DNA from 2 places in the Shewanella violacea DSS12 genome. Region 2 is predicted to be linked to the other one. Evidence: predicted binding sites of a transcription regulator. Region 2 holds the regulator's gene; the other holds the start of a gene.
The links. Region 2 encodes MetJ, which represses methionine synthesis genes. Its sites were predicted from a motif close to TAGACGTCTAGACGTCTA; they were not measured.
Positions count from the first base shown of each region.

Region 1: a site for MetJ is predicted at 9,523-9,540, ahead of metH (methionine synthase). Genes of this name have one in related genera too.

Region 1 covers NC_014012.1:782,922-794,094, reverse strand. The annotation lists gene cobU (bifunctional adenosylcobinamide kinase/adenosylcobinamide-phosphate guanylyltransferase) at 1-298, opposite strand, end outside; gene SVI_RS03125 (adenosylcobinamide-GDP ribazoletransferase) at 384-1,184, opposite strand; gene cobT (nicotinate-nucleotide--dimethylbenzimidazole phosphoribosyltransferase) at 1,348-2,376, opposite strand; gene SVI_RS03115 (FecCD family ABC transporter permease) at 2,432-3,514, opposite strand; gene SVI_RS03110 (ABC transporter ATP-binding protein) at 3,582-4,508, opposite strand; cobalamin riboswitch at 4,547-4,782, opposite strand; gene SVI_RS03105 (histidine phosphatase family protein) at 4,992-5,660, opposite strand; gene SVI_RS03100 (sensor histidine kinase) at 5,752-8,574, opposite strand; gene metH (methionine synthase) at 9,612-11,173, shown strand, end outside.
Region 2 covers NC_014012.1:4,238,046-4,249,218, reverse strand. The annotation lists gene SVI_RS20820 (hypothetical protein) at 1-348, shown strand, start outside; gene SVI_RS17650 (SDR family oxidoreductase) at 600-1,319, opposite strand; gene SVI_RS17645 (LysR family transcriptional regulator) at 1,505-2,410, shown strand; gene SVI_RS17640 (conjugal transfer protein TraF) at 2,760-3,956, shown strand; gene SVI_RS17635 (sulfite exporter TauE/SafE family protein) at 4,266-5,000, opposite strand; gene metJ (met regulon transcriptional regulator MetJ) at 5,165-5,479, opposite strand; gene metB (cystathionine gamma-synthase) at 5,712-6,878, shown strand; gene SVI_RS17620 (bifunctional aspartate kinase/homoserine dehydrogenase II) at 6,900-9,287, shown strand; gene metF (methylenetetrahydrofolate reductase) at 9,824-10,714, shown strand; gene SVI_RS17610 (hypothetical protein) at 10,967-11,173, shown strand, end outside.

The DNA.
Region 1 (11,173 bases), 1.5 Mb from region 2:
GCATCAAGTGATTGGTTAACCAAAGTGTCAGACAATCGACTAAGAGCAGCCTATCTTCTCTGGCATATTCCCTTAGGGTTTCCACCAGATTTAACGGGGTCTCGACTGTTATCCAGTCTAGACTGTCGGCCTCTCGGTCACTTCGATGACGACTGATTCTGTCATTCATCTCATCATCTAAGGCTTGGGCCGTCGCTATATAGACGCACTGATAACCTTTTTCACTATATGTCTTAGCCGCGGTAGTGGCAAAACCAGTCTTACCACTGCGGGCCCCACCTAGCACTAGATGTATCAAGCTATACCTCCTGAGATGCTGTTATAAACACTTGTTATAACCGCTCTTAAACAGCGAACCAAACCATCACTGAGATCTTGCTCTATCATGCCAAACTGGCTAACAAGAGCATATAAAATACCAGTTCAGATACTTGTTGAGCGGCGCCTAAAGTGTCGCCGGTATAACCACCAATTTGTCTTCGAAAAAGTGCCACTAATATCCAGCGAAGTACAAATAAACCTGCCGCGATCAAAATAGCTGCACCTAGGCCACTCAGCCATAGGGCCAGTGCACCTGTGACCAGTAAAATGGCGAGTTCATTAGCAGTTTGGCTTTCAGCCAATGGTTTACTCTTACTGCTCTTTTCTTCGCTGACACCTTCACTAGCATAAGCATCGCTAACATAGGTTTCGGTAAAGATAATACTCGCGGCTAATACCCGACTGAGACAGTGTCCCAGGATCAGCGCAGCGATAACATTTTCCGGATCATATAGCGCCAGCTCTAACAGCAGCATGTACTTTAATATCATGGACAACAACAGGGTTACCGTGCCATAGGTACCGATGCGAGAGTCTTTCATTATTTTCAGTTTATCGGCAACTGTCCAACCACCACCAAATCCATCGGCAGTATCGGCCAAGCCATCTTCATGAAAGCTCCCAGTCACTGCCACGCCGGCGATCAAAGCCAAGATTATGCTGATGGAGGTTGGCAGAGCATACATGCTAACCTCATAGACCAGCGCCGAAATAGCACCGACGAGTACTCCAACTAAACCGAAGTATCTGCTAGCCTTATTAAGATTATCAGCATCGACTTTGACCCAAGTCGGCATAGGAATTCGGGTAAAGAAGCCCATAGCAATAAAAAACAGCGTCAGTTCTCTACGTAACACGTCCATAAAATTATCCATTAAAAAGTTCAATAGCTTTAAGCTAGAAGGCCAAGAAAAATCTAAGAAAGCTGTAAGGCTGAGAAGGTTAAAAGCCTTCACCCTTACAGCATTATTTACCACTTAAAACTTACCACTCAGGCTTTGATCCCAAGGAACTAAAGCCTGTTGATTAAATGTCTATACCTACATCGTTTAAGCTGGCCATCTCATTGTAGAAACCCGCAGCAGCCTGGATCATGGGCAAAGCTAGTGCTGCACCAGTTCCTTCGCCCAACCTCATACCTAACTTGAGTAGAGGCCTAGCCTGGAGGTGCTCTATCATCAAGCAATGCCCCCGCTCATCGGACTGATGACCGAAGATCATATAATCACGTACATTAGGGTTAATTTGAACCGCTACCATAGCTGCCGCGGTTGCGATGAAACCATCGATAACCAAGATCATATTTCTCTCTGCTGCGGCTAACATGGCACCTGTCATCTGTACTATCTCAAAGCCACCTAAACAGGCCAGAATATTCATAGGTGTGGTCAATTCAGCCTCATGAAGATGCAAGGCTTGCTCAATCAGCTGCTGCTTTCGCTCTAGAGTGCTGGCATCGATACCTGTGCCGCGGCCGACGCATTCGGCCCCCTCCATATTCATGATGCAAGCCATAATTGCCGCCGCCGATGAGGTATTGCCTATGCCCATCTCACCAAAGGCGATTAAATTAGTCCCTTGTTGATGATGATATTCGATTCGGTTAGCCGCCATCTCGAACCCTTGCTTTACCGCAGCTAAAGTCATAGCAGGCTGTTTGTGAATAGGCTTTGTGCCCGCCCCTAATCTTTGATCGATAATACCCTCAACACCTTGAACTGGCTGTAAGATCCCACAATCGATCACCTCTAACTCAAAGCCGACCTGACGACAAAAAACATTAATTGCGGCGCCGCCTTGGATAAAATTAATCACCATTTGAGTGGTCACCTCACTTGGGGCTATCGACACCCCGAATGCAGCTATGCCATGGTCAGCGGCAAAAACAAGCAGCTTAGGCTTGATGATTTCTGGCTTATCTTTATCTAAAATTCGCGCCAGTTGAATGGCGATATTTTCCAGTTCACCTAGAGCGCCAAGTGGTTTGGTTTTATGGTCGATCTTGTTTTGAATCTCTTCATCGAACTCATGGCTCACTGGACTAATATCAAACATTATCTACACCCTGTATATTTTCGTTATTCATTATTTTATAAAACTAAGAGAGTTTTTACTTCCTACTGCCCAATATGAACAGGAAGAAGATGCTGCCTATCACAGCTGTGATTATGCCTACGGGTAATTCCTGATGACTCAAGATGGTCCGCGCTATGACATCTATCCACACCATAAACACCCCACCAACTAAGGCTGTGGTGATGAGTGGAAACTGTCCGGGAAATAACATTCTCACGGTATGAGGCACCATTAAACCGATAAAACCTATACCACCGCAATTGGCAACGAGTATCGCTGTGATGATGGAGCAGAGCAACAACATCTGTAGCCGCAATCGACTCACGTTGATCCCTAATGTATGGGCTGTTTCATCACCGGCGCGCATGGCCATTATCTGCCGTTTAAACAATAAGATAATACCAGTACAGCCAGTGACTATAACCAAAGGCGCAATCAATCCGCTCCAACTGGCTTTCGAGAAACTACCCAGACTCCAAAACAGCACAGAAGCGGCCGCCTGAGGGTCGGAAAAATAGAGTAACAAGCTAGTTAGCGCACCGAACATAAATGATATCGCCACGCCAGAGAGCAGCATTCGCTCTATCTGACTACTCATATGTCGACCACACAGAGCCAGCACCATAGCCACCGACAAACCTGCCCCCATAAAAGCACCTAAGGGCAACGTCATCCAACTAAACCTTTCAAAAAGACCAGAGCCGGCGAGCAGCCCTGAGCTAGCAAAAAGTCCTGAACCGGTAAAGAGCGTCAGTACGATGACCGCCCCAAATGAAGCCCCGGAAGAGATACCAAACAGATAAGGGTCTGCCAATGGATTACGAGTGACTGTTTGCAGCACGCTACCTGCGATAGAGAGGCCTGCTCCAGCAATAAATGCCAATATGACTCGAGGGAATCTCAGTTCCATTACTATGCGTTGGGTGATACTTGGAACGTCACCTATGCCAAATGCCTGATGCAAGACCACATCTAATGTGTCCATAGACGAGATGTTTGCGGCACCAAAACTCGCGGCGAACATCAAACTCAACAGAGATAATAAGCCCAAGGCGAGTAAAACCCACTTATGAGCAAACAGCTCATGCTTTATCAAGTCGACTTCACCTGTCTTCATCTCTCTGGTTTTCATTGCAACTGAATCAGTTTCAGCCATTTCTATTTCATCGGTGAGCTTAATACTTCTAGCCATGACCTGAATCCTCGAGAGATGCCGAGCCATTTTTATTAAGCTGACTCTGTTGACGATCCTTCTCATGGCTATTCTCATGGCCTGGCTCGTAACCCTTGTCGTAACCCTTTTCATAGCCATAGTAATAACAGATCTGTGGATTACCATGTTGAGGGTGAGGCGTAACATGGGAACAGACACCAAATACCTCGCCTATTGCCTGCTCTGTCAGCACCTCGCTTGGAGAACCGTAGCTAATACACTTGCCCTCTTCCAGCAGAAGTAAGCTGTCACACATGGCGCTAGCAAGGTTGAGATCGTGAATAGAGGTGATTACTGTGATCCCAATTGAATGCAACAACTCCATGATCTGGATCTGATAATGTATATCTAAATGATTGGTCGGCTCATCGAGGATCAGCAGTTTAGGCTGTTGCACTATGGCACGAGCAATCAAGGCCCTTTGCTTTTCACCACCAGAGAGATGCTCATAACTCTGCTTAGCCTTATGAGTTAATCCTACTTTTTCCAGAGCATCGGATATCAAGATCCTGTCGGCAGCGTTAGTGAGTTCGAACGGCCCCTTATGAGGCGTCAAGCCGATAGCCACCAGCTGGGCAGTGGTCAACTCAAAATGATGGGGCGTGTCTTGTAGCACTACCGCCACCTCACGCGCGAAGGCTTTAGAGGATAGATGGGTTATCTCTTGGCCAAAAAGTTGGATCTTGCCGCTGTCTGGCTTGATATATCGATAGATACAGCGAAGTAAGGTCGACTTTCCCGCACCATTAGGCCCTATGATGCCGAGCATCTGACCGCGTTTGATGGAGAAGCTTATTTGGGACAGAATCGAGCGTGAGTCGACCTGCCAGCAGAGGTCCTGTACATCCAAGGCAAGCTCAGATGTGCTCTGTGACGTTAAGCCTGAAACTAATGACATCTATGGCTCCCCCGAGTTACCCGCTCGAGTATGATCGCGACAAAATGAGGTAGGTATCCTGACTGGTGTTGTTAAAGAAGCTTCTAGGCTGTAGCTGAAAATGTCTAGGAACGTCTTTAAAAATCACTCACAGTTGCGGGCACAGTTTGGGCTTTTAAAAGCTAATGACTCAGTCTGATAACGCCATAAATATAAGCGATAAACTAATACCACAAGCTATTGTCCCAATTCCCTTTTAAGTTTGAGTTAGCAGTAAAACAGGCTCACGATTATTTAAGCGGCCAGATTAATGCCCAACACCTCATTTTGCGAACTTGAAACCTTCCACTTAAAATAATAAAAGGAATAGATAACAAGTTCTAATGGGCGTTATTATGCCGATTTTACCCGTCTTGGCAATGGTACCAGCGAAGTTAAATCTTCGACTCTAGATCCCATATGCAGGACTCACTCGCGCATTAGCTTGGAGCAAGCTTCAAAGGCCTAGTCATTGCCCCAGTGCAGCTTAGTGAAGTGGCCTTGGGGCGAGGTAAATACAGATATTTTAACCACAGCAGCATAAGCCAATGACAGTTGAGTATAAAACCCTGCGACGCCACTCACGCCAAGGGCATTGGCCATCAAGTGTCTCATTACCCCGGCGTGGGTGATCAAGAGTAAGGTCTGTCCACTATATTGCTGCAGAATAGATTGCCACACTGCATCGACTCTGGATTCAAACCCAAGCATGCTCTCGCCATTCGGCGGCGTCACGGCCCAGGGATTTTTCCAGTAGCTCTCTATCATCTCAGATGAGTGCTGATACAGGCTCTCTAGGGTCTCACCATCCCAATCACCAAAGTTAACCTCCTTTAAATCTTCCTCCAGTTTTAATGGCACCCCATTTTTCAGGTAAAGATTAAGCGCAAACTCACTACAGCGACGCAGGGGGGATGAGAATATTTGATCAAACTCCACCTCGTGACGCTCCACGAGGCGATCTATGGCTGCGGTCATAGATGCTCGTCCCGTCTGACTCACGGCGACATCGGTATGTCCTCTGAGTATATTTCCGCCTTCACATTCGCCATGACGGAGAAGATAGAAGACAGTGGTGCACTCGGCCATATTCTCAGCGCAGTTTTTGTTGTCATCTTGATACTCGTCAGACATATTTGCTCCTTTGCTGGTTTCCCGTTTCTATTTCTAGTACTACTTCCTAGAATCTGGATTCTAACGCCTATTCTTTTAATCCAAAAAAAGTCTAGTCCTCCACATTTTGCGGGAAGCGTATATGGTAACAGAGTCCCTTGCCTGGTGAGGTTTCCACGTCGACTTCGCCCTTGAGTTTCTGGGTAACTAAGTTATACACCAGATGTGTGCCCAGTCCACTGCCTCCCTGATTACGCTTAGTGGTATAGAAGGGATCGAATAGATTCTTCTCACCATCTTCATCTAGGCCGACGCCATCATCCCTATAATCCATTAATATTGTGCCCTCTTTGACAGATATTTCTATGGTGACTACCCCTACTTGCTCAGGCTTGAAAGCATGCAGCATGCTATTCATTATCAAGTTAGTCACCACCTGAGACAGGATCCCGGGATAGGTATTACAGATGAGTTTATCCGAACATATGATCTTCACCTCATGGGGCACTTTTTTCAATGTGGGACGCAGAGACATTAAGATCTCCTCGAGATATTCTTTAAGGCTAAACTCTCTAATCTGTTCACTGGACTGATCCACTGCGACCCGCTTAAAACTCTGGATCAAGCTAGATGCCCGAGCATTATTCTTGAGAATAATATCCATCGCCTCGGTACAAGTCTGCATAAAGCCTTGAAACTCCTCTTCACTCAAGTCTCCGGCGGCAAACATCTTCTTCAAAGCGACCACCTCATCGTGTAGATGGGATGCGGCTGTCACGCACACACCAATAGGGGTATTGATCTCATGGGCTATCCCAGCCACCATTTTGCCCAACGATGCCTGCTTCTCGGTTTCAACCAGATGAGCCTGAGCACTCTTGAGTTTATCTAAGGTCGATTGAAGCTCACGGGTTCTGTCATCGACTATGCCCTGCATCTGCTCTGAGTACCGCTTGGCCAACAACTCTTTCTCTTTCGAATAGTTAAGTTGTTGCCTCAATTGAGCCGGACTGATTTTTAACTGAGCCAGTAACTGGCCATAATATCGCTCTAAGGTTTGAGTCTCCTGCTTAGAATAAATATTCGACTGAGTCACCACCATATGAGCCACTGCAGCCCCAGTAATACCACTCAATAGCCGCTCGGTAGCGCGCTCTAGATTGGCCAATTCCTGCACATTGATAAGCTCGGCCTGACTCAAGCCCGCCTCACCTAAGCAGGCTGACAACTTAATATCGGCAAATTCAGGTGACAGGTACTGACTAAAAATAGCCTTTAGCAGCTCAAGTTTGGGCTTAAGCTCGATATCTCTGGGCAAGGTATCCATGATGGCTTCATCTTCTGCCACACGCTCTGCCATAACATCCATAAATTCGGCATTGTAACGCTTCTCCTCTCCGGACATCTTAGAGTACAAACTTCCCAATACCAGCGCCGAGATGTTTGCCGCCATTGACCAGAAGGTCCCATGACTGATCTTATGCATCTCAGTGCCAAATAAATGCTCTGGGTGCAGCCAGCCTACGCCGAAGGGGCCGGTTAACAAGATATCGGCGTTGATCCAGCCACTCTTCATTATTGCAGGCAACAAGAGGCAATATGCCCAGATGCCAAAGCCGGCGCACAGACCCGAAAATGCGCCTTTCGATGTCACTTGGGGCCAGTAAAGGCCGGCTATAACCAAGGGCAAAAACTGCAACACGGCGCCAAATGAGATCATACCCATGTTCACCAGCATGTAAGATTCACCTAAATAAAGGTAAAACACCTGTCCGGCACCGAGCACGACAAATACCGCCAACCAACGTGATTGCAGCAGATACTTTTTCAAGCGACTTTCGGGCCGAAACCACTGAATAAGCGGTAACACCAGATGGTTACTAAACATGGTAGATAGGGTCATTCCCGACACCATTAGCATGGCCATAGAGGCCGAGAAACCGCCAATAAACACGAATATGGTCAATAGCTCTTGGCCGGCTAACATGGGAATAGACAACATGTAGCTATCGGCTGTGTCCGGCCCTAATAACAGCAAGCCTGCCGCCGCGATAGGAGTGACAAACAGAGTCATCAGAATAAGATAGACAGGTAGCCACCACTGGACTTTTTTAACGTGATTAGGATCTGGGTTTTCCACCACCATCACATGGAACTGGCGCGGCAGTAACATAAAGGCAGAACCTGCTAACACTAGATAACTAAACCAGGTGACAAATGCGGGCTTAGAAGACATTTTAGCCGCCGCTTCTGGCATCTTCTGCTCCAATTGAGCAAAGATATCCAGGGGAGAGTCGAACATCACGAAACAGACAAACACCCCCACAGATAACATGGCTGCCAGCTTAACCAAGCCTTCCACGGCTAAGGCTAACATCATACCCGGGTGGCGCTCGGTGGGATCCAGATGGCGAATACCGAACACTATGGTAAACAGGGCGACGCCCAGCCAAACCAGCCAAGCTATGGTGAGCTTAACCTCGGTTTGCACCCCTAGAAGTAAATCGATAGACGTATTTATCGCCTTAAGTTGCAGGGCTAAATAAGGCACTATGCCTATCATGGCCACTAGAGCCGCGAGACCTGCCAAGGACACACTGCGGTTAAACCGTGCCGAGAGAAAATCAGCGATACTGGTCACCCTATAGATCTGCTTAATCAGCAATATTCTTTGCATCAAGGGCCAGATAACTATCATCAACAGAGTCGGCCCCAAGTAGATAGAGAGCATTAAGATACTGGATCGAGTCGCGATACCCACACTGCCGAAGAAGGTCCAACTGGTACAATATATGGCTAATGACAGGGCATAAACCACGGCACTAGTGGTGATTCTTTCGGCGGCTTTACTACCGGATTCTGCCCAAGCAGCAATGACATACAAGAGGCCTACATAAGCGAATATGATTAATAACAGGCTTGTAGCACTAATCATGCTGTCACCTCGCCTTTAAGGTGAGAGCCGAACAGCAAGCCGACATAAGCGAATATGATTAACAACAGACTCCTAGCACTAATCATGCTGTCACCTCAGCAATAAGGTGAGAGCCGAACAGCAAGCCGACATAAGCGAATATGATTAACAACAGACTCCTAGCACTAATCATGCTGTCACCTCAGCAATAAGGTGACAGCCGAACAGCAAGCCGACATAAGCCAATATGATTAACAACAGACTCCTAGCACTAATCATGCTGTCACCTCAGCAATAAGGTGACAGCCGAACAGCAAGCCGACATAAGCCAATATGATTAACAACAGACTCCTAGCACTAATCATGCTGTCACCTCAGCAATAAGGTGAGTGCCGAACAGCAAGCCGACATAAGCGAATATGATTAACAACAGACTCGTAGCACTAATCATGCAGTCACCTCAGCAATAAGGTGAGTGTAACTAGTGATCTTTAAACTAGCGGCGCAATGTTGAGTAATTGCACTGTCACAGCAAAAGGAGTCATAAACAATTGGGATGTATGAAGTGAAAAGCACAGGTTTTAGCGTCTCAACGAGAGACTGGAGAGGTACGTTTGACTCAAATTCATATCTAGACATCATCGACCAAGCTACTTAGTCAAAGCATATAAAAATAGAATTAAAGACAGCCAAATCAGTGTAATGCTTAGTAACATGCTAGATAGGCTAAATGCTATGTTGCTGGCAACTGGCCATGAGACGATAAAAAACCAAGTGACTAGGGCCAACAGCCTGAAGGCTGCTTGATTATTATTTTTCCTCCACACCACATTTCTCCTGTAAAGAGCCTGTTTAAAGCATAGTTCAGACCTTAAAAAGAGTGGCGAAATCATTAAGAAATAAGTCAATATACAAGGCGATAGAACACACAATATGGCGACTCGACACAGAAACGTGTCTGGTTTAGTATAGACGTCTATACGTATAAACATCCAAACGAAACCAGCATATGGTTTCAATAGAGATGCAGCGCAGATCTATTAAGGTAGGTAGAACTTATGGCCAATGACACCCTCAGTACCCCAATAATAACCAAAGAGAAAGGTCAAGAGCTCACCTTAAAATTGACCCGACAACTCGAGCAAGAGATCCTAATTCTCGATGGTGCCATGGGCACCATGATCCAAGATCTTAAGTTGGAAGAGGAAGATTTTCGCGGCGAACAGTTCAAAGACTGGCATAAAGATGTAAAGGGCAACAACGACATGTTGGTGCTCACTCAGCCTGCTGCCATCAAGGGCATTCATAAACAATACCTACTGGCCGGCGCCGATATTATCGAGACCAACACCTTCAACTCGACGCGCATCGCCATGGCCGACTACGACATGCAGGAGTTCTCGGCCCAGATAAACCTTGAGGGAGCCCGCCTAGCCCGCGCCGCTGCCGATGAAGTCGAGCAAGAGACTGGCCGCAGCTGTTATGTTGCCGGTGTACTGGGCCCGACTAACCGCACCTGTTCTATTAGCCCAGATGTGAACGACCCCGGATACCGTAATGTCAGCTTCGATGAGCTGGTGGAGGCTTATGTCGAGTCCATCAATGCCCTGATTGAAGGCGGCGCGGATATCATAATGGTAGAAACCATTTTCGATACCTTAAACGCCAAGGCTGCCCTATTTGCCGTCGAGACCGTCTATGACGATCTAGGTGCACGCTTACCCATAATGATCTCCGGCACCATTACCGATGCATCAGGCCGCACCTTGACCGGACAAACCACCGAAGCTTTCTACAACTCACTACGCCATGTTAAGCCGCTATCGATTGGCCTTAACTGCGCCTTGGGGCCTAAAGAGCTGCGCCCTTATGTGGAAGAGCTATCTAAGATTTCCGAGTGTTTCGTCTCGGCTCACCCAAATGCTGGCCTACCCAATGAGTTCGGTGGCTATGATGAAACCCCCAAGCAGATGGCCGATATTATTGGTGAGTGGGCCGAGGAAGGCTTCCTTAATATCATCGGTGGCTGTTGTGGTACCACGCCAGATCATATTCGCGTTATTCGCGAAGCCGTGATCAAGCACCCTGCCCGTCAGCTGCCGGATATCCCGGTGGCCTGTCGTCTGTCTGGCCTTGAGCCACTGACTATAGATGAAAACTCGCTGTTTCTTAACGTGGGTGAACGTACCAATGTCACCGGCTCGGCCAAGTTTCTACGTCTTATCAAGACAGGAGAGTTCGAAGAGGCGTTATCTGTTGCCCGCGATCAAGTAGAGAATGGCGCGCAGATCATAGATATCAACATGGATGAGGGCATGCTCGACGGCGTGGAGATCATGCACAAGTTCCTCAACCTTATCGCCTCCGAGCCGGACATCTCACGTGTGCCGATTATGATCGACTCCTCCAAGTGGGAAGTGATCGAGGCCGGCCTCAAGTGTATTCAAGGTAAAGGTATCGTTAACTCTATCTCGCTTAAAGAGGGAGAAGAGAAGTTTATCCAGCAGGCCACCTTAGTTAAACGCTACGGCGCCGCAGCTATCATCATGGCCTTCGACGAACAGGGTCAGGCCGATACAAAGGCGCGCAAGATAGAGATTTGTACCCGCGCCTATCGAGT
Region 2 (11,173 bases):
TTACCTCAAGACATGGAAGGGTATGATCTGCAGATGGTGGAGTTTATTCAAGTAGGTGGGGACGATCCCTTCAATAGCACCAAGATGATCGAAACTCCATTGAAGCAAGATGTAACGGCACGTCAGTTGGCGCAAACACTAGCTCAGCTAATAAGTCCCTATAAGATGGCTGGCGAGGTGAAATATTATGAGCTCAAGGATGGCACTGCCTATGTGGTGTTCGAGATGGATGAAGATGGTTGGGCCGGTGTCTCTGTCACAATAGGTAAAATCCGCCCCTTGGTGGAGTTGAACTTGCTGCAATACCCAGAGATCGACAAGGTTAAATTTGGGAGATTGCCTGAATAGACTTTTTTATCAAGATGACCATTATAAATTCAATAAAGGAGTCGCAGTAAGGGGATCGCAATAAAGGGTTAATAGTCAATTAGCCTCTTGGTGCCTTTTAAGGTTAAATCGAAGAGACAAGTTTCTCGAAACTTGGGTCAGAGCAAACACGGCTATTGCTGCCTTATATCTATTGGTATTAGGCAGCAATGCCCTGCTACGACATACATGCACGACCCCTGCTGCCTAGATTGTCGATGACTTGTATCTTGTTATGCTTGCTGACGAGTCGCAGCTAATACGATTTCACGCACGCAGACACTTTGAGGTTGCTGGTAAGCAAATAAAGCCGCATCTGCGATAGTTTCTGGCGCGATAACGCCGCCCATCTCTTCTTTCCAATCTGCATAGCCGGCTTTTATTTCATCACTGCTAGTGTGTGACAGTAACTCAGTTTCAACAGCCCCAGGCGCTATTGTCACAAGGCGTACATCATGGGTGGCCACTTCTTCGCGAATGTTTTCGGTCAGTGCATGTACCGCAAATTTAGTGGCGCAGTAGGCCGCATGATTAGGGAAGGATTTACGACCCGCGACCGAACTGATATTGATGATAGTCCCCGTCTTGCGTGCTTTCATATCGGCCAATACAGCATGGATACCATTGAGTACGCCCATGACATTGATGTTGATCATGCGGCTCCACTCGGCAGGGTCTTGAGTATCTGTGTGGCCAAGTAACATGACCCCAGCGTTATTAATCAAGCCGCCAACTGGGCCAAATTTGGCAACTGAGGTAGCAATAGCGGCCTTAATTGCTTCACCGTCTGTTACATCGACACTGATACATAGGCTGTTCTCTAGCTCTAGGTCCAACATGGGCTCGAGGCGGCGAGCCAATAAAAGTAGCGGATGACCCTTAGCGCTGAATGCCTTGGCCATAGCAGCGCCTATACCTGAAGATGCGCCTGTAATTACGATAAGTTCTTTCATCTGTTTATACCTTCTGATCTGCTTATTAGAGGGATAGAAGCGACTGGTTATTGAGTCGTTCAATCAAGTTGCAAGCATTATAGAATTAGAGCTATTGTTGATATATACCCTGCAAAGAACATGATTGTTTCTAGGCGGCACCTAATGTCATAATCTAATTGGCATCTTCAATATGAGAATCGAGTATGAGTAAAAGTGAAATAAATCTGGCAGATGTTAAGGCGTTCACTGTGATAGCTGAACAAGGAAGCTTTACTAAGGCGGCCGAAGTCTTGATTTGTTCACGCTCCCATCTCTCTAAACAGTTGTCCCATTTAGAGTCCTACCTAGGGGTGACACTTATTACCAGGACGACAAGAGCACAACGTTTAACTGAGCAAGGGCTGGCATTTTTTAGTCGGTGCAAGGCGGCCTTAGACAGTATCGACCAGGCGGTGGATATTGCCGTAGACAATGCTCAAAACTTACAGGGGAGCATCAAGATCAACTGTGTCGGTGGTTATCTCGGTGAGGAGGTTGTGGCTGGTCTGATTAATGACTTTATCCTTAAGTATCCCGGGATCTCAGTGGAGCTGGATTTTAGTAGCCAAAGGGTCGATCTATTAGTTGATCAGTTCGATCTGGTCTTTAGGATGGGCGAGCTGGAAGATTCCGGGCTGGTGGCACGTAAACTGATGGATATTTCCAATTTGACCTTAGCATCACCTAAGTATCTGCAGTCTAGAGGTTACCCGCAAGATCCGAAATCACTCAAAACACACCAGTGTATAACGGGATCGATCAATAACTGGTCCTTCTATCATGTGGATAATGGTGAGCATAAACTCGATGTGCATATCAATGGGGTTTTTCGCTGTAAAAATGGCAGGGCGATGAAACACAGCGCTTTGGCGGGCAATGGCATAGTTAGATTGCCGCAGCTGTATTGCGTCGAAGAACTCAATCGTGGTGAATTAGTCTCAGTATTTGAAGATTGGCGAGTCGCCGACACACCATTTTATCTGCTTTATCATAAAGACAAATTTCAGCCAGCGATATTAAGAGAATTCGTAGGTTTTACTGCTGAACATTTTAAGGATTATGTGCTTTAGGACAAATAGAGATAATTTATACTTACTAACTGTGAATTTAGTCATTTACCCAGTGGATTAATTAGCCATCAAACGTGGTAGATATTCATACTTATTAGTTGGTTAGCTTATATGCCTATTGGGGGGATAATCCTGTTAAAAAAAAGATTAAAATAAATCGATACTAGTGTTGGTTTTTTAAGCGTTCGTCGTACACAATTCAGAATGTTGGACTATCTTTAAATTCGACTGTTTTTATGTCTTGCTACTTATTTTTGTCAGTATTATTCAGAGCGCTAAGCTGAGTTTTACCAAGTAGGGAGAAGGTAATGAACATCAGAAAATAAAAATAAAGATAAGGGCTGAACGGATGAAAATGCTCAAACTTGCACTTAGCTGTGCACTGATACTCTCCCCGTCGATGGCTATCGCTGGGCAGCAATACTACGAGGCTCGCAGCGATGCCATGGGCGGCGCAGGCGTGGCTTCATCAAACCGTGTAGGGGCAGCCTTCATTAATCCCGCTCTATTGGCCCTACAAGCACCTAAGTTCAATAATTTTGCCATGTTACTCCCGGTACTCGGAGCCGATGGCGCCGATAAAGATCAGATGCTAGATAAGTTTGACTCACTGCAAGACTCCTATGATGCTCTAGACGCTGCAATCACTGCAGGTAATGCTACAGGGGTAGATAAGTTTCGTGATGACCTAGTTAGCGATCTCGAGTCTTTAAAAGATAATAATGCTTATGTAAGTGTAGGCATTGGATTTTCTATCGTATTACCCACACATAAGATGCCTATGGCGGTATTTTATAAGAGCTATATCGATGCTATTGGAGTCGCTGCTATAGCCCAGTCGGATATAGACAGCCTTAATGGCTTAGATGCTAATACCCCCCCAGGCCTAGCAGACTTAGATTCACAAGGGGCTGTGGTTGCCGGTGTGGTTTCTGATTTAGGCGTAGCCCTGAGTTTTCCACTTTCAATCGTCAATATGCCCATTGCTGTGGGGATATCGCCTAAGTTTCAGCGGATAGATACATACAACTACGTAGTCAGTGCCAATAACTTCGAAGCCAGTGATTTTAATGATTCCAAGTACAGAAATGATGAGGTCACATTTAACTTAGATGTTGGTATTGCCATGGAGCCTATATCTGGATTAACCATCGGCCTGTCGGGTCGTAATCTTATCAGCCAAGATGTGGAGACGGTAGAAGCCCAAGGTCGTAAGTTTACCTATCAGATTGAGCCTATCTTTACTGCAGGTGTGGCTTACGACTGGGGTAGCCTAACTTTGACCTCAGATATAGATCTCAATGCCCATAAGCGCTTCGAAGAAATTGAAGGTACACAATATTGGCGTGTTGGCGGCGAGTTGAAGGCTACAGATTGGTTTGCATTGCGTGTAGGTTATCGCCGCGATATGAAAGACAACAGAGCGAATATCTACTCATTGGGTACAGGCTTCGAATTTGGTCGAGTCTTCTACCTGGATTTTACCGGCATAGTCGGCAGCGATGATGCCGTAGGTGGTGTGCTGCAGACTTCGTATCATTTTTAAAAGCAGCTTCGAGGGCACTTGGTTTCGAGAATGTTCGTAAGCTCACTTCGAGGACGCTGTGCTTCGAGGATGGGAACAAGTTCCCTACGAGTTCGCCAACAAGTTGGCTGCGAGAGAAGAGCTAAAGCTTGTCCCTGTGACGAAGTCACGCCCTCGCGCAGTGACGTCCTCCTAGTCGCTTCTCAGCCTTCTCGGAGGAGCAAAGCTCCGTCCTCGCTTTTAGGCCTTCTCGCAGCAGCTTTGCTGCGTTCTCCGAGGGGTAAGCTCCGTACTCACAGTGACGGAGTCACGCTCTCGTATCTCTCTTTTCTATAATTCCATTAACGACTTTACGGCTAACAAAACTGAACTGATTGAACATAAGATGAGGGTTGCGGTGCGAGTCTTATCTTTATCTACTCGTCCTATCAGTCTTCCCGCCACTAGATAACCTAAGATCACCGATGGCATAAGCAACAGAGATAGCCATATATGTCTGACATTGATAAAGCCAGTGACGGCTAAAATAGCCAAGGCAATTAATGAACTGAAGACAAAGAAGGCTGATAGCGCGGCGCGAAACTGACGGGCATCTTGTCCTGAAAGCAGAATTGCTAATGGCGGGCCGCCGATAGCGGCAATATTGCCAAATATGCCAGATATCACGCCGGCGCCAAATAGACTCTTGCGGTTAACGGCTAAGTTGAACTTGAGTAAACTTAAAATGACTGCCGCGGCAACTATGCCTGATATGGCCAAGCCAAGAATTGCTTGTGGTGCATATATTAATAGTGCTACACCAATAAAGCCCCCTGGTATTCGCCCAAGTAGTGCATATTGCAGCCCATTAAACTTCAGGGCGCCTCGCTCTCTTATTAGTGTCAATAAGGAGATAGAGAAGCCCATGACGATAACCGGGACAGGTACCAACTCAGGATCGACAATATAGAGTAAAGGGGATGCGACAACGGCTAAGCCAAAACCTATTAGGCTCTGGGTTAAGGCGCCACAGAAGATAATTAACGAGGCTAGAGCCAGAGTTGTTGGATCTATCATTGAAAGCACGGCTTTTCTCTAAATTGTATTGTGAATGGCGAAATAGTTAGCACTATTTATCTGATGTATTAGTCTGACTCGATTGTTTCGGCAGGGGTGATACTAGTGTAGAAGAGAGCAGGGAGCGCAATGCGATCCCTGAAACTGACTGTTCAAGATTTTAGTGAGTCTGCTTACTCCACATCTTCCCAGGCGATACCCATCTGATCCATCAAGCGCTTCACTTCGGACGGGATAGTATCGGGCTTATCTTTAGACAAGTCATCATCGTTAGGCAGAGGCTGACCTGTGTATGCATGCAAGAATGCTTCGCACAGCAACTCACTATTGGTGGCATGACGCAGGTTATTCACTTGGCGACGGGTGCGCTCATCGGTAAGAACCTTAAGTACCTTCAAGGGAATAGAAACAGTAATTTTCTTTACTTGTTCATTCTTCTTGCCGTGTTCAGCATATGGGCTGATATAATCGCCATTCCACTCAGTCATTGACTCACCTGTATATTCAAAATTCGGGGCAGATTTTAACCCTTTAAATTGTACAGTCAAATTATTGCCTCTTATTTATGACAATTGCAAATAGATTTCCATATGTTTGGACGTCTAAACGGCTATATTCGGTTGACGCTAGGCTTTCCCTTAGGTACATTTAGACGTCCAGACATCTCTTAACCATTTTTTGTAGGGGAAAGGTGTTCAGTAAATAGTTTAGGAGTAGTAGATGACCGAACGTAAGTTAGCCACAATTGCAGTGCGTCAAGGGATTGAATCCGATACCCAACATGGTGCTGTGGTGCCCCCTATCTATTTATCGACTAATTATTGCTTCGATGGCCATAAGAATCCTAGAGACTTCGATTATAGCCGTTCGGGTAATCCGACTCGATCTATTCTTGGGGATGCCATTGCTAGCCTGGAAAAAGGCGCAACTGGCATAGTGACTTGTACAGGTATGGCTGCGATTACATTAGTGACTAGCCTGTTGGGTCCCGATGACCTGCTTGTGGTTCCCCATGACTGTTATGGCGGTAGCTATCGTCTGTTTACTAACTTGGCTAAGAAGGGAGCGTTTAAGTTAGCTGTTGTCGATCAGACCGACAGCGCTGCACTCGAAGTTGCTATTGCTCGCAAGCCTAAGATGGTCTGGCTGGAAACACCGTCTAATCCACTACTGCGTGTCGTCGATATCGAAGCTATTTCCAAGGCAAGTAACTTAGTAGATGCCTTAGTGGTGGTCGATAATACGTTCCTGTCGCCAATTCTACAGCAACCTTTGCTTCTCGGCGCCGATATCGTTATTCACTCGACCACTAAGTACATCAATGGCCATAGCGACGTAGTCGGTGGTGCCGTCGTCGCTAAGGATGCCGAGTTAGGTGAGTTATTACATTGGTGGTCGAATACCTTAGGCCTAACTGGGTCAGCCTTCGATAGTTATCTAACCTTACGTGGTATTCGTACCCTTGCGGTACGTATTCGTGAGCATCAGGCTAATGCTCAGCGCATATTAGAAGTATTAACCACTAGTTTGGCCGTGGAAAAGGTATACTACCCGGGTCTTGAAACACATCCGGGTCATAAGATTGCCGCGAAACAGCAGAAAGGCTTCGGTGCCATGTTGAGTTTCGAACTCAAGGGTGGAGAGAAGGAGCTGGTGGCATTCTTGGATAAACTCTCTATTTTTTCACTGGCTGAAAGTTTAGGTGGGGTAGAAAGTTTAGTCGCGGTTCCTGCGACAATGACCCACAGAGCCATGGAGCCTGAGGCTCGCGCTGCAGCCGGAGTAAAAGAGACCCTTATCCGTCTGTCCGTAGGTATCGAAGATGCCGATGATTTAGTTGCCGATGTTCAAGCCGGACTCTTTGCAGCATTAGCTGCCAGTCGTTAACCGGTATTATAGGAGTAAGAGATGGCACGTTGTCATTTGCATAAGTTTGGAGGCTCCAGTTTAGCGGATGCTGATTGTTATCGCCGGGTTGCTCATATCCTTCTCACTCACGGCAACAGCGACGATCTCGTTGTGGTATCCGCTGCGGGTAAGAGCACTAACTTCCTATATAAACTATTAGAGTTAAAAGATACCGGTCTGCTATGGCAGGAAGAGTTACAGGTGTTGATCAGCTTTCAGCAAAATTTGATCGAACAGCTGCTCTCTAATGAACAGGCCAGAAGCCTAAGGGAACGCTTGTCTATCGATAAGTATCAGCTTATCAGCCTGTTCTCTCTAGAGGTGTTAAACGAATATAAAAGAAGTGAGGTAGTGAGCTTCGGTGAACGTTGGTCAGCCCGTCTACTTGCTGCTCTACTCAGGGAGTCAGGGGTCGCCGCATCGGATGTCGATGCCAGAAGCTTACTCTTAGCCGATGAAGGCGCAGTACCTCTGATTAGGCTGGATGAATCTCGTCAGCGTGTGCAGAATTCGATTAATGCTCACCCCAACGAGAGGCTCATTATTACCGGCTTTATCTGTGCCAACAGCCGGGGAGAAACTCTGTTGCTCGGCCGAAATGGTTCAGATTACAGTGCCACTCTTATCGCCAGTCTGGCGGATATCGAACGTGTGACCATCTGGACCGACGTTGAAGGGGTATTCAATGCCGATCCGAATAAGATTAGTGATGCCAAGCTACTCAAGAGCCTGTCTCTGGACGAAGCTAATCGTCTGGCACATCTAGGCTCACCAGTATTACACAATCGTTCGCTACAGCCTCTGTTCGATACTCAGGTAAGCTTAGCGGTTCGTTCTAGCTATGCATCTCATACAGATTTTACCCTGATCGCACCGAAAAGCTCTTCGGCCAGTGCGCCTGTGGTGACAAATTTGGCCAGCGTATCTCTGTTTAATTTCAGGATCAAAAACAAAATTGCTAATCTGGCCGAGTTATTGGAACAAGCTGAGCTGCTTCCCTTGGCTCATTGGAAGTTGGCCCACGATCGTGTAGAGCTCGCTTTTACCCATGAAAATCACAAGCAAGTAGAAGCTATTCTCCAGTCGGAAGCGCTTGGGGTGTCAGACCTTAGCTCCCGTGAAGATCTTGGCTTAGTGGCCCTGGTGAGTGCCGATGCCAGCCTTTATCGCCGTAGGTTCGCCCGTCTCTTGAGTCGAGATGCAAGGCCTCTGTTTAAAGATGGTTTGAGTCTGGTGACCTTAGTGCCTTCGGCTCAGGTTAATCTGCTCACTCAGAAAGTACATCGTCGATGTGCCGGCCCCCGTAAGCGCATCGGTGTGCTACTACTGGGAACGGGTAATATTGGTGAGGCTTGGGTGGATCTGTTTAACCGTGTCCGTGGATCGCTCAATAAGGAGCTCGAAGCCAATGTCGAGCTTATTGGTTTGTTGAGTTCTAAGAAGGCCTTGTTGAAAGAGCAAGGGATCGATCTCGACGCCTGGAAACAGGAGTTTGAGCAGCAGGCTACGCCTTGGTTATACGATCATCTTTTCGAGCAGCTTCAGGCCCTAGAGTGTGATGAGTTAGTTGCCCTGGATATCAGTGCCAGTGCAGATTTGACTCTGCAATACCCAGAATTTTTTGCCCGTGGAATACATGTGGTTAGTGCAAATAAGCTGGCAGGTTCAGGCCCCTTGGCCTTCTATAAAGAGCTCAAGCAACAGCTGGGTAATCGTCGATTGTTCTGGCGTTACAACGCCAGTTGCGGAGCGGGTCTACCGGTTCAACATGCATTGAATGATCTACATAACAGTGGCGATACTATCGAAGCCGTAGGTGGCATTTTTTCTGGCACCTTATGCTGGTTATTCGAGAAGTATGACGCTAAGAAGCCTTTTTCAGAACTGGTATTGGAGGCTAGAGGCTTAGGTATTACTGAGCCGGATCCCCGTGATGATCTATCGGGGCGAGATATGCAACGTAAGTTGTTGATTCTGGCCCGTGAGATTGGCCACGAGATTGAACTGGAAGATATTGAGCTCAAGTCATTAGTACCTGCTGATTTAGCCGATATTCCATTGGATCAGTTTCTAACACGTATCCATGAGTTAGATCATGAGATGTTGCAAGAATTTCAGGCTGCGGCAGAGCAAAATAAGGTCTTGAGATATGTTGCCGGACTGGATGTCGTCAATGGTCAGCTTAAGGCTGCTGTTGGCATGGAATGGGTCGAGACTCAACATGCCTATGCCAATTTAACACCGGGTGACAATGTGTTTGTGATCCGCAGTCAATTTTATCAGGATAATCCTCTTATCATCAGGGGCCCCGGCGCTGGGCGTGAAGTGACGGCCGCTGCCGTGCAGTCGGATCTGGCGCAGATCTGTCGGGATCTGTTACAGGAATAGCAGCTCGCTACGCTACGAGAACGCTGCGATCCGAGAGCGTTCGCGTACTCACTTCGAGGTCGCTGCGCTGCGAGCTCGCCAACAAGTTGGCTATGAGGGAAGATCAAAATCTTTTTCTCGCACCCTAGTTTTCTAGCAGCGGCTTTGCTGCATTCTCGAAGGCCATAGGCCGTCCTCGTATTCTCGTTCTCACTTCGAGGTCGCTGGGCTTCGAACTCGCCAACAAGTTGGCTGCGAGATAAGATCCAAAGCTTTTTCTCGCATCCTCGCATCCTCGCATCCTTGTTTTCTCGAAGCAGCTTTGCTGCATTCTCTAAGGCCCCAGGCCGTCCTCGTTTCCTGGTATTCTCAGTTTCTAGCAGCGGCTCTGCCGCGTTCCATAGGACTTAGCCCGTTCTCTCTGTTCTATCTTATTTGAATTTAGTACTCTATTAGCTATTGACTTCAAACTCAGTTTAACTAATATGGATATCTAGACGTCCAAACGTCTAGATGGTTTTATTTTTCAGTTAAGTACTGCAGTAGAGGGGATTGAAATGGGTTTTCATCACGCACAACATTCAACATCGCTAAACCAGAGCTTGGCTGAGCTTAATGGTGACATTAACGTTTCTTTCGAATTTTTCCCTCCAGCATCACCTGAGATGGAAACCATCCTCTGGAATTCTATTCGTCGTCTCGAGCCATTAAAACCTAAGTTTGTGTCTGTGACTTACGGTGCTAACTCTGGCGTACGTGACCGTACCCATGGTGTTATCGAACGTATTCAGAGAGAGACAGATTTGGTGGCCGCTCCTCACTTGACCTTAGTCGATGCCAGTGATGAAGAGCTGAAAGAATTAGCTAAACATTACTGGAATTCAGGTATTCGCGATATTGTTGCACTTCGTGGTGATTTGCCTGATGGCAGCCCTAGGCCGACTCGTTTTGCTAATGATCTGGTGCGCCTGCTTCGCTCTGTCGCCGATTTTGATATCTCGGTGGCGGCTTATCCTGAAGTGCATCCGGATGCCACTAATGCTCAGGCCGACCTGATAAACCTGAAGAGGAAGATAGATGCGGGGGCGAACCGCGCCATCACTCAGTTCTTCTTCGATGTCGAGTCTTACCTAAGATTCCGTGACCGTTGTGTCGCGGCTGGTATCGATGCCGAGATTGTGCCTGGTATCTTGCCTGTGACTAACTTTAAGCAGCTTAAGCGTTTCGCAGGAATGACGAATGTGTCAATTCCAGGCTGGTTACATAAGCAATTTGATGGTTTAGATGACGATCCTGCTACCCGTCAAATGGTGGGAGCCAACGTAGCTATCGACATGGTTAAAGTCTTATCCCGAGAAGGCGTTAAAGACTTCCATTTCTATACTCTAAACCGAGCTGAGCTGACTTACGCCATCTGTCATACCTTAGGTGTCCGCCCTGGGAAGTAGGCTTTATCTAGTGCTGTGAGGCTATAAGACTGTGAAGCTATAAAAGTATAGAGTTAATATTTTAGTGCCCCGTCTTTTGATGGGGCATTTTTGTGAAGGGGATAGGTATCTTTGTATTGCATAGATAGCCATTGAAGGGAGTTTATATCTTTTCTAGTCATTCTTTAGAGTCGCGATGTTTTAAAAAAATGTGTTATTTTTAGGAACGGAAAATTTAGATATGTAGGGAAGAATGTCATTAAAATTATCATAGTGAGCGATATTTTCGGTTTTTCTCAGTCTCTGGAGGCACTGGGCCAAGCCTTGATTTCTGAAGCGCACCAGGTTGATATAATTACTCCCTATGGTGACATGCATCATGAGTTTGAAACTGAACAATCTGCTTACCAGATGTTTATGGCTCAATTGGGTCACTTGCAATATGCACAGTGTGTGGCTGCTGCGATACAGGATTGTGAT